Regions from separate parts of the Lentibacillus juripiscarius genome, predicted to be linked through region 1. Evidence: predicted binding sites of a transcription regulator. Region 1 holds the regulator's gene; each other region holds the start of a gene.
What was found. Region 1 encodes Rex, which represses fermentation and respiration genes when NADH is low (regulators of the CRP and FNR family bind a similar motif). Its sites were predicted from a motif close to TTGTGAAATATTTCACAA; they were not measured.

Region 1 (4,461 bases):
CTTTGTGCGCGTTTTGTGGTGGACGCACGAACGATATTTTTTTGGATGAAATCTTCCATCTTCTTTATTTCTGATTGTTGCTTTTCATATTCTTTCATTTCCTGCTCATAATCGATAGCCCGCTGTTTCAAGTAATGACTGTAATTCCCGTTGTATTTCTTTGACCTGTTCCGTGAAATTTCATATACAATCGATGAGGTCTTATCCAGAAAGTACCGGTCGTGTGAAACGATGGCGATTGCACCTGGGTAGCTAGCTAAAAACTGTTCGAGCCAAGTCATTGTGGCAATGTCCAAATGGTTGGTCGGTTCGTCCAATATTAATAGATCAGGCTTTTTTAACAGCAGTTTTCCGAGTGCAAGGCGTGACTTCTGGCCACCGCTCAGTTTATTGACAAGGGTGTCAAATGGGATGTTATGGAAATTTAGACCTGTCAGAACGGATTTGATGCTTGCTTCGTATTCATATCCGCCATTTTCGGCGAATAGCTGCTGTTTTTTGTCGTAATCGTTCAGCAGCTGTTCATACGTTGCATCAGTTAGCGAGGCTGCCTGTTTCATTTTTTGTTCAAGTTCTCTCAATTCCTGTTGTTGCATTAGCAAATCATCAAAAACGTCCAGCATTTCATCCCATATGGTTTTGTCTGATTCCAGGCTGCTGTGCTGAGTCAGGTAGCCGATGGACGCATTTTTTGGTTTGAACAGATCTCCTTCATCATACGAAAGTTCTCCGGCCATAATCTTTAAGAGTGTTGATTTCCCGGCGCCATTTCTGCCGACAATGGCGATTCGGTCATTTGTTTGTATCTCCAGTTTTATATTCGCCAAAATTTCATCAGCTCCAAATGACTTGGATACGTCATTCAGCTGCATCACTATCATGTTAGTTCACCTCATCCTTCTTAAGTGTATCGTATCATGAATGAATAGGAAAATGATATTGTGAAACGCATCACGACTTCTTTATGCTTTTCTGATAGAATAGGTACTGAACCATAAACAAAAATGGAGTGGAGTATATGTCTGATTTCACGCACTTTAATGAGCAGGGAAGGGCAAGGATGGTGGATATTAGTGATAAAAAGGAAACTGAACGCACTGCCACTGCCGTTTCCAGCATTCAATTGACAGAAGAAATATATGAAAAGATAAATGCCGGTACGATGAAAAAGGGAGATGTACTGGCGGTCGCCCAGGTTGCGGGTATTATGGCTGCAAAGAACACATCTGACTGGATACCAATGTGTCATCCATTGCAGTTGAAGGGAACCGATATTACGTTTGACTGGAACATTGCTGATGGCAGTTATGAACTAATGATTACTGCCTCGGTCAAAACGAAAGGTTCAACTGGGGTGGAAATGGAAGCATTAACAGCGGCCTCCGCAACAGCACTGACGGTATATGATATGTGTAAAGCCCTTGATAAAGGAATGGTTATAGGCCAGACATACCTGGTGACCAAAACCGGCGGCAAATCAGGGGAGTACCACCGCGATGTCAAGGAGGACTGAGAGTGGATCAAAATAAAATACCACAGGCGACTGCCAAACGGCTGCCGCTTTACTACCGGTTTTTGAACAGCCTGAATCATCAGGGGAAAAAGCGTGTATCGTCCAAAGAGCTGAGTGATGCCGTGAAAGTCGACTCGGCAACCATCCGGAGGGATTTTTCCTATTTTGGCGCACTGGGAAAAAAAGGGTATGGCTACAATGTGGAATATTTGCTCGGTTTTTTCCGGAAAACATTGGACCAGGATGAACTGACGGAAGTAGCCCTGATTGGTGTCGGGAATCTTGGTACAGCCTTTTTGCATTACAACTTTTTGAAAAACAACAATACAAAAATTGTCATGGCGTTTGACGCGGATCCGGAAAAGCCGGGGACCGATATTGACGGTATTCCGATTTACCACATTGATGACCTTGAGGAGAAAATGGGGGATGTCCGGGTAGCCATTTTAACCGTGCCATCCGGCGAAGCGCAAGGCATCACGAATCGGCTGGCAGATTATGGCATAGAGGGTATACTGAACTTCACACCCGCACGAATAACTGTACCTTCGGGGGTTCGCGTGCACCATATAGACTTGGCGATTGAACTGCAGGCGCTCGTTTATTTTTTGAAACATTATCCGTTAGATGGCTAATACGTCCTCAGGAGGAAAAATGATGCGTAAAATTGATCCGAAATGGCTTGTCGTCATGTCCGTTTTATTCGGTACGTTTACCGTTATATTAAACAACAGCATGCTGAATCCAACATTGCCGACATTCATGGATTTGTTTGAGGCTGATGCTGTGCAGGTGAGCTGGCTTTTGACCATTTTCATGGTGTCGATGGGGATGACGATGCCGCTGACAGGATACTTGGGTGACCGGTTTGGCAAGAAGCGCATATACATAATCGGCTTGGTTATTTTTACGGCTGGGTCAGTGATGGGGGCTTTGTCCGTTAGTTTGCCGATGATTATTATGTCACGGTTCGTCCAAGGAACTGCCGGCGGTTTGATGATGCCGATAGCGATGGCGCTTATTTTTAATGCTTTTCCAAAAGGGGAACGAGGAACGGCTGTCGGTATATACGGTATTGCAGCGATGGTTGCACCGGCTATCGGTCCAACAGTCGGCGGGGTTGTCATTGAATACTTCGAATGGCCGTTTTTGTTTTTGTTTAATTTGCCATTTGCAATTACTGGCATCTTCTTCTGCATCCGGTACTTAAAACCAACAGAGAAAAATCCGGACTTAAAATTTGATCTGCCGGGATTCCTGCTTATCACAGCAGGAGTGGGTTCCATTCTTTATGCACTTGGACGCGGCTCCACACTGGAATTGATGCTGTCGCCAATAAGCCTCGGATGCATCGCTACCGGGGTTATTCTGATTATTATCTTTGTCCGGTATGAGCTGAAGCAGGAACAGCCTCTGCTTAATTTGTCGATATTCAAAATTCCTACTTATTCGGTCTCGATTGCGATGACAGCGACAGCGTCTATTGGTTTGTTCTCCGGTATATTTTTGCTGCCATTGCTTATCCAGGAAGTGTATGGTTTGAGCGAAGTGCAGACCGGGCTCTTGTTTTTGCCATCCGCATTAATGAGCGGCGTCTTTATGACAATGGGCGGCCGGCTGCTCGATAAAAAAGGCCCTAAATATGTTGTACCTGTTGGGCTCTTACTGCTTGGCGGATTCACACTGGCCCTTGGCTTCAACACGATGTCAACGTCATTCTGGTTCATATTAATTATGCATTGTTTACGGGGGGCAGGTCTCGGGATGTGCAACATGCCGGCAACAACAGCTGGCATGAATGCAATTCCGGATCAACAGGTGGCGCAGGGATCAGCCATGAATAACGTGATTCGGCAAATCTTTTCATCGTTTGGGATTGTTTTCTTCTCCATATATTATGAAGTGCGGCGGGCTCAGCTGTTTGCAACTGCTATGGAAACGGACCAGGCAACATTGCAGACGCTGAACGAAGCGTTTATGATTGCCGGCGTGTTTATTCTTCTAATGATACCGGTGTCGTTTGTTATGAAAGGAACAGAGGAATTAAAAAGAAGCAGTGCATCCGCTTAGCACTACTTCTTTTTCTTTTGGTTTTTTATTTTGAAGTGGATGATCAGCATCCGGATACCGACACCAACGTCTAGTGTTGCTACAAGCGCCAGTATGATCGTCGGGAAATTCCAGACGGATCCTTCTGTAATTTGTACGGCAATGCTGATAAACATTGCCCCTACAAGGAAATAGATGATTGCCATCGTTTTTGGTGTCATTTTCATCATTGTTTTTACCCCTTGCAATAGTGTGGTAACGCCATGCCGTTAATGGCAGATTTATAATGATAGTAACTGCCAGACCGCATTAAAACGGTAAGAGAGCGGTCTGCATCTGTTCCAATTGCTCCTGTATTTTTTCCGGTCCCAGTAATAGCACGAGAGCGGAAATGGAATTCAATGCCATATGAACGAGGATTGGCACAATAATGCGTTTGGTCTTCACATATAGAAAGGCAAACACAAATCCCATCGAGGCATATACGAGTGTATGCTCCGGTTCCCCATGAATGATGCTGAAAATAAGGGCAGACAGTGCCGCGGCAATGAAAAAGTTCATCCGCTTGTACAGTTCCCCAAAGATAATCTTCCGGAAAATAATTTCTTCCAGAACCGGTGCTATGACTGAGGTGATGACAATGAAAATGGGTGCTGAACGAGTAATATCCATGATCTTCTGGGTGTTCTCAGAAGTTGGGTTTATACCTAAAAGACCTGTTTCAATAGACGATGCGATTAAATTAGATATATAAGCCATAACCAGGCCTGCTACTGCCCATAGAATAACCTGTCCGAGTGTGGCTTGATTATTGCCCCGAAATACATTTTGCTGCATATCCGGCCGCATCAGCCATAATACAACAACAAGTCCGGCTATGAAACTGAACACCGACCAGT
Region 2 (4,461 bases), on a different contig from region 1:
GAAAAAACAGGGGATACCCGTTTATGCCGATTTGTCGACCGGTTATTTTGACGCCATTGAAGTAAAAGTTATGCTGAACTTTTTAAAAGTGATCGACAACCCAAGACAGGACATTCCGCTCGCATCTGTACTGAAGTCACCGATTGTCGGCATGAATGAGGAAGACCTTGGCCGAATCCGTCTGGCAAACAGGTGGGGAACCTATTATGATGCATTAAAGGCCTTCTGTCGGCAGAGCATGGATGAGACAGCCACGAAGGCCGATCGTTTTCTCGACAATCTTGCCCGTTACCGTCTGGCATCACGCCAGGGGGCACTCTCAGAGTTGATTTGGCAGATTTATAGAGAAACAGGCTACTATGATTTTGTCGGTGGCATGCCAGGAGGACGGCAGCGCCAGGCTAATTTAAGAGCACTATATGACCGGGCGCGCGGGTATGAAACGACCTCATTCCGTGGGTTGTTCCGCTTCTTGCGGTTCATTGAACGGATGGAAGAACGCGGGGATGACTTAGGTGCTGCCCGTGCCCTCAGTGAACAGGAAGACGTTGTCCGGATGATGACGATTCATAAAAGCAAGGGGCTGGAATTTCCGGTCGTTATTCTTGGAGCGATGGACAAGGAGTTTAATGTGCAGGATCTGAATGAACGGTATTTGCTGCATAAGGACCTTGGCATGGCCAGCAAATATATCGACCCGGTTAAACGGATCACCTACCCGACACTGTACTATCATGCGATGAAACAGGAAAAACGGCGGGAATTGCTGGCGGAAGAAATGCGTGTGTTGTATGTTGCCATGACACGTGCGAAAGAGAAACTGCTGATGGTCGGAAGTGTCGTCTCATTTACCAAAAAACAAGAGAAATGGGAGCAGATGATTGATCACGCCGACTGGATCCTGCCGGCACATTACCGTGTAAAATCGAAATCATACCTGGACTGGGTTGGACCTGCATTAATCCGGCACAAGATGAATGATGCACTCAGAACGGAAGATGTTGCAGATAAAGTGCTGGAGGAGATTCGTGTTGACCCATCCCAATGGAAGGTAACGGTCACGCATGGAAGTGCTTATACGGATCTGGAGAAAGACTCCGAACACGAGGACAGTCATCTGAGAGAAAAACTCATGAACTGGGAACCGCTGGACATGGAAGAAAATGCTTATACGGAAGCAGTAGCCAACAGGCTGTCTTACCGTTATCCTTACGAAGAGGCGGCCAGATCCCGTTCAAAACAGACGGTCACCGAGCTGAAACGACAACGTGAACAAAAGGATGAATACAGCAGTGACCAGTTGATTGCCCAGTTTCAGCCGCCAATCGTCAGACGGCCCGCTTTCATGCAAAAACAAAAAGAAATCACCGCCGCAGAACGAGGGACGGCCATGCATACGGTGATGCAGCATATTCCATTAAAACAGCCACTCCAGCCTGAACAGATCACAGAGTTTGTGGAATCACTGGTTGAAGGGGAATTTCTCACGCGGCAGGAAGCGGACGCGATTGATGGGCATGCCATTTCCGAATTCTTCACAACAGCAATTGGGCAGAAGGTAATAAATGCAGCAGAAGTTTATCGGGAGGTGCCTTTCAGCTTAACTCTCCCGGCAAATGAAGTCTATGCCGACTGGACAAATGATACCGAGGAACAAGTGCTGATTCAGGGTGTGATTGACTGTGTCATCCCAATGGAAGACGGATGGGCCATTCTTGATTATAAAACGGATACGATGACCGAAGAAGTGGCAGAAACGGCAAAGGAAAAACTTCGCAAACGGTATGACGTACAAATGAACCTTTATAAAGAAGCGCTCGAGCGCATTTGGAAAAAGCCAGTAAAGGCGGCACACCTTTATTTCTTTTCCAAACAGCTCGAACTGGAAATGTAGTACCATTTGTGGCGAAATTGTTACAACGGGAATATGGAAAATCATCGGGCCAAATCCTTGTCATGTCAAGGATTTGGCCTTTTTATTTACGCAAAAAAAGAAAGACGTGTGCATTCCCCCGGGTGGTGTTATGGAAATCACACTTACCTGTGATGCAGTTCACTTCGATAATGCCCCCCACTGACTATGATGTAAGTGAACCGAATCAATGAGGAGGGAGTATGTATGGAAGCTTCAAAACAGAGTGCTCCAAAAAATAAGAATGATGAAAAGTCTTTGAGAGGTACATTTGCATCAGTGCTGATCGTTGCAGCTATTATCGTCGTCATGTGGGCCGGTGTGTTCTGGCTTTATATGGAAAGAGTTTAAGGGGGGAACGGTATGCATCGTCTGGAAGAAATTTGGCTAGCGTTAAGTGCCGGTATTCTAGTTATTTTCATGGTTATCGTTGGTTATCAGGGATTTGCACTCGGCATGGGACCACCGAGCAATATGGATACGATTGACCCGCAAAAGGTTGATGAGACAGCTCCATTTGATGAGCCCGGGGTTTACAAGCGAGGCGAGAACGAATATGAAGTTATCATGACACTCCAGGCATTCTCATTTAATCCTGGTGACATTGAAGTGCCAGCTGGAGCGAAAGTTACGTTTACGATGACGTCCAAGGATGTAACGCACGGGTTTCAGGTTGCCGGAACAAACATAAACGCGATGGTGATGCCAGGGCACATTCAAAAAATCACGCATTCATTTGATGAGCCTGGCAACTATCTAGTTCTGTGCAATGAATACTGCGGGACAGGGCATCAGCTGATGTCCACCGAGATTACGGTGAAGTAAAGGAGTGATAGTATGGCAAGGCCGCTAAAAGATATTATTTATGATGACCCAAAAAAAGTCTTTGGGCCGAACCCGAAAGATGCCAGAATAACGAAATCCTATTTGTCAGTCGCTTTTATTACATTGCTTATCGGCGGGGTTCTCGGTTTACTGCAGGGACTCGAGCGGGCTGGGCTCATGGAATTGCCGGCATGGCTGAATTACTATCAGGTATTGACGGCCCATGGGATTCTATTGATCTTAATTTTTACGGCAGCATTTACGATTGGTTATTTATATTCCGGATTCGCGCATACGATCGGCGGTTTGCTTCCGAAAGTCCGCAAGATGGCCTGGACCGGATTTGGTCTGATACTAGTAGGAGTTGTGCTGGTTGTCGCAACTATCCTGGCAAATGAGGCATCTGTCTTATATACATTCTATCCACCGATGGCAGCGTCACCTGTGTTCTATATTGGACTGGTATTCATTGTACTGGGAATCTGGTCGAACTGTTTCGGTGTGTTTATCAACTATAACCACTGGAGGAAAAACCATAAAGGGCAAGTAACACCGCTGTTTGCTTTCTTCACCATGGGAGTATTCGTACTCTGGTTTTTCGGAAGTTTGGGTGTGACCTATGAGGTGCTTACACTTATCCCTTGGTCACTTGGCTGGAAAGAAACAGTCAATGTCATGGTGAGCCGTACATTGTTCTGGAGTTTCGGTCACACATTGGTGAATATTTGGTACATTGTCGCATCATCTGCCTGGTATGTTGCTATCCCGAAAATTGTTGGCGGGAAGCTGTTCAGCGATAAACTGGCAAGGGTTGTTGTCATCCTGCTTGTCATCCTGAACATTCCGGGAGGATTTCACCACCAGATCATTGACCCGGGAATTACGGAAACCGTTAAATTTCTGCACGTGTTCATGAGTATATCCATCGCATTCCCTTCCCTGATGACAGCATTCGCTATGTTCGCTGTTCTGGAGCGTGCCGGACGCAAACATGGCGGAAAAGGATTGTTCGGATGGTTTAAGAAATTGCCTTGGGGAGATGTTCGCTTCCTGGCACCAATGATTGCAATGATTGCATTCATTCCTGGCGGTGCAGGCGGACTGATTAACACAAGTAACCAGATTAACCAGGTCATTCACAATACACTTTGGGTTGTCGGCCACTTTCATATAACCGTTGGTGTATCAGTTGTACTCACTTTCTTCGGTATTTGTTACTGGCTTGTTCCGTTCATCTCGAAACGCAAATTGACACCGCAGATGAACAAATTGGGAATCATTCAGACGATCACATGGACGGTCGGAATGATATTGATGTCCGGTTCACAGCACATGGTTGGTCTTTTGGGTGACCCAAGACGGACATCCTACACCACTTATGGTGATCACGAAACAGCACTAAGCTGGATTCCGTACGAATATGTCATGGGAATTGGTGCAACATTGCTTCTGCTGGGTGTCATTATCCAGGTATATGCTGTATTTAATATGATGTTCTTTGCACCAAAAGGCGAAACAGAATTCCCAATCGGTGAATCGGAAGACGACGCACTGCCAACACCACTATGGACGGAACGCTGGAGTCTTTGGATTATCCTGATGCTGATGGTGGTTGCCATGGCATACGTTATCCCGATTGTTGACTTTATCGTGAATGGACCTCCGGGATCACCGCCAATCAAGACGTGGTAATACCTTCACATGTTAAAGAGATAGTCCACTAG
Region 3 (4,461 bases), on a different contig from region 1:
ATCGGCGAATTTTTCATATTCCGCGTAATCCGGGCTGACTCCGACGACTTTTGTCCCATTGTATCTTGCTTCGACCATGAAGTGAGCATCCGGTGTCCGGGTCTGCGGCAGATTGGTACCCCAGATAATGAAGTACTTGGAGTTATACCAGTCGGCACTTTCCGGAACATCTGTCTGTTCTCCCCATACTTGCGGTGAAGCCGGCGGCAAGTCTGCATACCAATCATAAAAGCTTAAAATGGTGCCGCCGATCAGCGACAGGAAGCGTGTGCCGGAAGAATAGCTGATCATAGACATGGCCGGTATCGGACTGAAGCCTGCGACACGGTCCGGCCCATATTTTTGGATGGTATGGATAGAAGCGCTGGCAATCATTTCACTCATGTCCCGCCATGTTGCACGGACAAAGCCACCTTTACCGCGAGCCTGGACATATTGGGCACGTTTTTCGGGTGTGCTGACAATATTCTGCCATGCTTCGACAGGATCGCTTCCAGCTTCGCGTTCTTCTTTCCACAACGCATACAAATCACTGCGGACATATGGGTATTTCACCCGTATCGGACTGTACGTATACCATGAAAAACTGGCACCTCTTGGACAGCCACGTGGTTCATATTCCGGGAAGTCATCCCCTGTACTTGGATAGTCGGTCTGCTGCGTTTCCGAAGTAATAATGCCATCCTTCACATAAATTTTCCAGCTGCATGAGCCTGTGCAATTGACACCATGTGTGGACCGGACAACTTTATCGTGCTGCCAGCGTCTTCGGTAGATATCTTCTGAATCACGGGGACGAGTACTCTCTTCTGTCCAGCCCTCATTGATGCGAGTTCCGGCTTTTACGTGTTTCAAGGTTTCAAATAGTTTATTTCTATTCTTTTTCACTTGTGCCACCTCCCTGATGGGTTGCCTCAACTGGATTAAATCGTTCCCCCAAGATTTTGAAGCTACCACTTCCTGCTTCCATTTCTTCCAGGAAAATTTTCAGGCTGGGAGCATTGGAAGCCACAAGTATTAATCGTTCCAATGTATCGTACTCTTTTATGTCATAGATGGATTCGATGATTTTGGGAGGGATTTCACCGAACCGCATTTTTAAAATCGCCAATAAATCTTCCCGATCCTGTACATTATTTGCTTCATCTTCAAACATGAACATGACACATACACTCCTTTGTGCTATGGTTTCATCATTCGGTAGTAATCAGCAATCATCACTTCTTTGCAGGACTCCCCAACTTCTTCAATGAACGCCGTCAATTCTGTGTCAAAGCTTTGAAGGGACTTGACGGAAAACGATTGAGCCTTCTGATGAGCATAGTTATCCCCATAATAAAGGATGATCTTATACCCGGATGCTTCTTTAACAGCATTCGCCTGAATATCATACGGATGGATGTTATAACGATCTTCCAGCTCCGTTGTTATAAAGCTGTACAATTCCGGAAGTATGACACGAAGCGACCGTTCTTTCCCGGTTGATGCTTGTTCAGAATGCAACATGCTTCACCTCCCAGTGATGTATTATTTTAATGCTCCGGCAAAACATCCAATTCTTTTTGATTATGCAATTCATCAACAATAATTAATGAATGGAAACGCTGCACCACCCCGCCGGTTACCCCGAATTCGGGCAGTAACCGTTTGATTTCAGCGACCAGCAGCCGCAGCAAATCGTGATCACGTGTCAATGCAACAATGTCATCCTTCATATCCGGATTTTCCTTCACCAGATCTTTATATAAACCTTCTTCCTCTGAACTAGCGTGGGCAAGGGTTCTTGTCTCCCATTGTTCGACAAGCACATATGCTAATTCCATTGCCTTTTCCTGCTGACTGTTATCGGCAAGTTTTTCGAGCATGTTTGTTAGCTCGATTGCTTCGTTTAATGCTGCTTCATGTATGGCAGCATGACTGTCGGCACGTTTCAAAGCTGGACCTGACATTTTTAATCACTCCTATGCTTTGGTCTTTCAAAGATTAATAGATAAGGCAGGCTGACATTCGTTCTTATTTGTACCATCCCGTCAGCCCGTCATTTAATCGGAATTTACTTCCTTTATTTTTTTCAGCATATCACGCCTATTAACCTCTCACAATTCTTATATGGCGAATGTTAGTCAAAATGTGATAATTATCACGAAATCCTGGTAACAGTTTTGTCGAAATAATTTTCTTGACATAGGATGACGAGTTTGTTAAGAAGGAAAATGGTATGTTTAAGAATACATTATGTGGCTATATATACGAATAGCGAGAAAATAAAGGAGACGGTAGGAATGTTAGCACATGTCATTGTCAGCGGCCGTGTTCAGGGTGTAGGGTTTAGGTTTTCAGCCCAGCAGCAGGCCAGGAGGCATCATTTGAATGGTTGGGTTCAAAATAAAGCAAACGGTACCGTGGAATTGGAAGTGGAAGGTGATGAAGAGCAGGTCCATACTTTTCTCCAGGCATTGAAAAAAGGATTCAGCCCGTTTATTCACGTGGACAATATGGAAGTAGATTTAGACCAGAAAGATAAAGGTTTCAAGGATTTCTCCATCAAATGAAACTTCATTCAGTGGGGGTATGACAGCCCGTTAATGCGTGATAAAATAAGAACCGCCGGCAGCATGCAGCGGTTCTTGTTCTCATCGCTTCTGCGCTAGCGGTTCTCGAAAAATTGGCGGTTTAATTCGGTATATTTACTTTCTTCTTCCGGTACTTCATCTTCCATATAAATGGCCTCGACCGGGCAAACCGCTTCACATGCACCACAATCGATGCAAATATCAGGATCAATATAGAACATATCTTTGCCTTCTTCTATACAGTCTACAGGACAAACTTCTACGCATTCCCCTGATTTTTCATTTATGCAAGGTGATGTTATGACAAAAGCCAAGCTAATTCCTCCTTCAGATTAGGGACAAATCATTCATTATAGGGGTTGTTCAAAAAGTCCGGGTTATCTACTTTTTGAACACGCACTTATACAAGTATATTACAGAATTTTGTCTGCAGATTCAAGTGTTGGAGCACATTCCTGGGCGTTTATACATACCATTTACTATCGGATTCATATGAAGGAGAGGTTATGTATGGAAGTCACCATCCGGCCAAATGATTCCCTCTGGTATTACAGTGAATTATTTGATGTTCCGCTTGTATTGATTGAACAATCAAACCCGGCATTGAATCCAAATCAATTAATGGCTGGTGAAACAGTACAAATTCCTGGCTACATGATTCATAACCGTACCATCGCTGCGAATGATTCATTGTGGAAAGTCGCTATGGAACAGAATGTGCCGGTTGATATGCTTCAGTTAGTGAACCCAACGATTAATCCCGGCAACTTATCAATCGGGGAAACAATAGCAGTTCCAGCACGTGTTGATCAATTACTCTTAACAGATTTCAATCACTATACATTTGCAAAGATGGTACGGGATATCCAGCTGCTCACAACCGTTTATCCATTCATTCGGAAACAGTCCATCGGCAATTCCGTCATGGGAAAAGATCTAACAGAACTGCAGATTGGCAGCGGCCAAAAACAGGTTCACCTGAACGGTTCATTCCATGCCAATGAATGGATTACAACCCCTGTTATTATGCGCTTCATCAACGAATATGCACGGGCATTGACCAATAAAATGCCGATAAGGGGACTTCAAATGCTTCCTTACATTCAGGAAACCAACTTATCTGTTGTCCCAATGGTCAACCCGGACGGTGTCGATCTTGTCCTGGATGGTGCATCTGCAGCCGGTACGTATCGCGAGGAAGTCCTTGCTTTGAATGACCAAAATCCGGATTTCTCGAACTGGAAAGCAAATATTGCCGGCGTCGATCTAAACAACCAATATCCAGCCCGATGGGAAGTTGAAGAAGCACGAAAACCTGATTCACCACAACCTAGAGATTATCCTGGGCCGCATCCCTTATCGGAGCCGGAAGCTATTGCAATGGCTGATCTCGCAAACGGGCGGGATTTCTTGCGTGTTAACGCGTTTCATACCCAGGGTGAGGTAATCTATTGGGGATACGAAGGGCTTGAGCCGCCATACGCTCAGGAGCTTGTTAATGAATACAGCCGTGTTAGCGGATACCGGGCTGTTCGCTATATTGACAGTTACGCGGGATATAAAGACTGGTTTATTAAGGAATTCCGGCGGCCTGGATTTACCGTTGAACTGGGTACTGGTGTAAACCCGCTGCCATTCAGCCAATTTGAAGAGATTTATGAAGAAACTCTGGGGATTATGCTGGCAAACCTCTATATGTAACAGGCAAAACATAAAATAACAGGCAGGGTGGTCCTGCCTGTTATTTTATTTCTTTGAAATAATCCTTGTAGAAACCACCGATTCGGCCGCTGTTATCCACTATGAAATAAAATTCATCTGTCTCATTTTTGACATCATAGTGCTCGCCTGGGGTCAGTTTATGATGTACAATGAATTTTTTGGCATC

Region 2: the regulator Rex is predicted to act here: its motif matches at 2,042-2,059, upstream of ACFSUO_RS06680 (cytochrome c oxidase subunit 2A).
Region 3: the regulator Rex is predicted to act here: its motif matches at 2,129-2,146, upstream of ACFSUO_RS07505 (hemerythrin domain-containing protein).

The regions. Positions count from the first base shown of each region.
Region 1 is NZ_JBHUNA010000007.1:155,959-160,419, reverse strand. It holds gene ACFSUO_RS04825 (ABC-F family ATP-binding cassette domain-containing protein) at 1-881, opposite strand, end outside; gene moaC (cyclic pyranopterin monophosphate synthase MoaC) at 1,019-1,513, shown strand; gene ACFSUO_RS04815 (redox-sensing transcriptional repressor Rex) at 1,516-2,148, shown strand; gene ACFSUO_RS04810 (MDR family MFS transporter) at 2,171-3,583, shown strand; gene ACFSUO_RS04805 (DUF4305 domain-containing protein) at 3,586-3,792, opposite strand; gene ACFSUO_RS04800 (CPBP family intramembrane glutamic endopeptidase) at 3,872-4,461, opposite strand, start outside.
Region 2 is NZ_JBHUNA010000010.1:38,950-43,410, forward strand. It holds gene addA (helicase-exonuclease AddAB subunit AddA) at 1-1,894, shown strand, start outside; gene ACFSUO_RS06680 (cytochrome c oxidase subunit 2A) at 2,120-2,263, shown strand; gene ACFSUO_RS06685 (cytochrome c oxidase subunit II) at 2,276-2,737, shown strand; gene ACFSUO_RS06690 (cbb3-type cytochrome c oxidase subunit I) at 2,750-4,429, shown strand.
Region 3 is NZ_JBHUNA010000017.1:30,162-34,622, forward strand. It holds gene ACFSUO_RS07490 (nitrate reductase subunit alpha) at 1-888, opposite strand, end outside; gene ACFSUO_RS07495 (hypothetical protein) at 875-1,162, opposite strand; gene ACFSUO_RS07500 (hypothetical protein) at 1,183-1,506, opposite strand; gene ACFSUO_RS07505 (hemerythrin domain-containing protein) at 1,533-1,949, opposite strand; gene ACFSUO_RS07510 (acylphosphatase) at 2,283-2,552, shown strand; gene ACFSUO_RS07515 (4Fe-4S dicluster domain-containing protein) at 2,648-2,887, opposite strand; gene ACFSUO_RS07520 (M14 family metallopeptidase) at 3,084-4,274, shown strand; gene ACFSUO_RS07525 (DUF6501 family protein) at 4,315-4,461, opposite strand, start outside.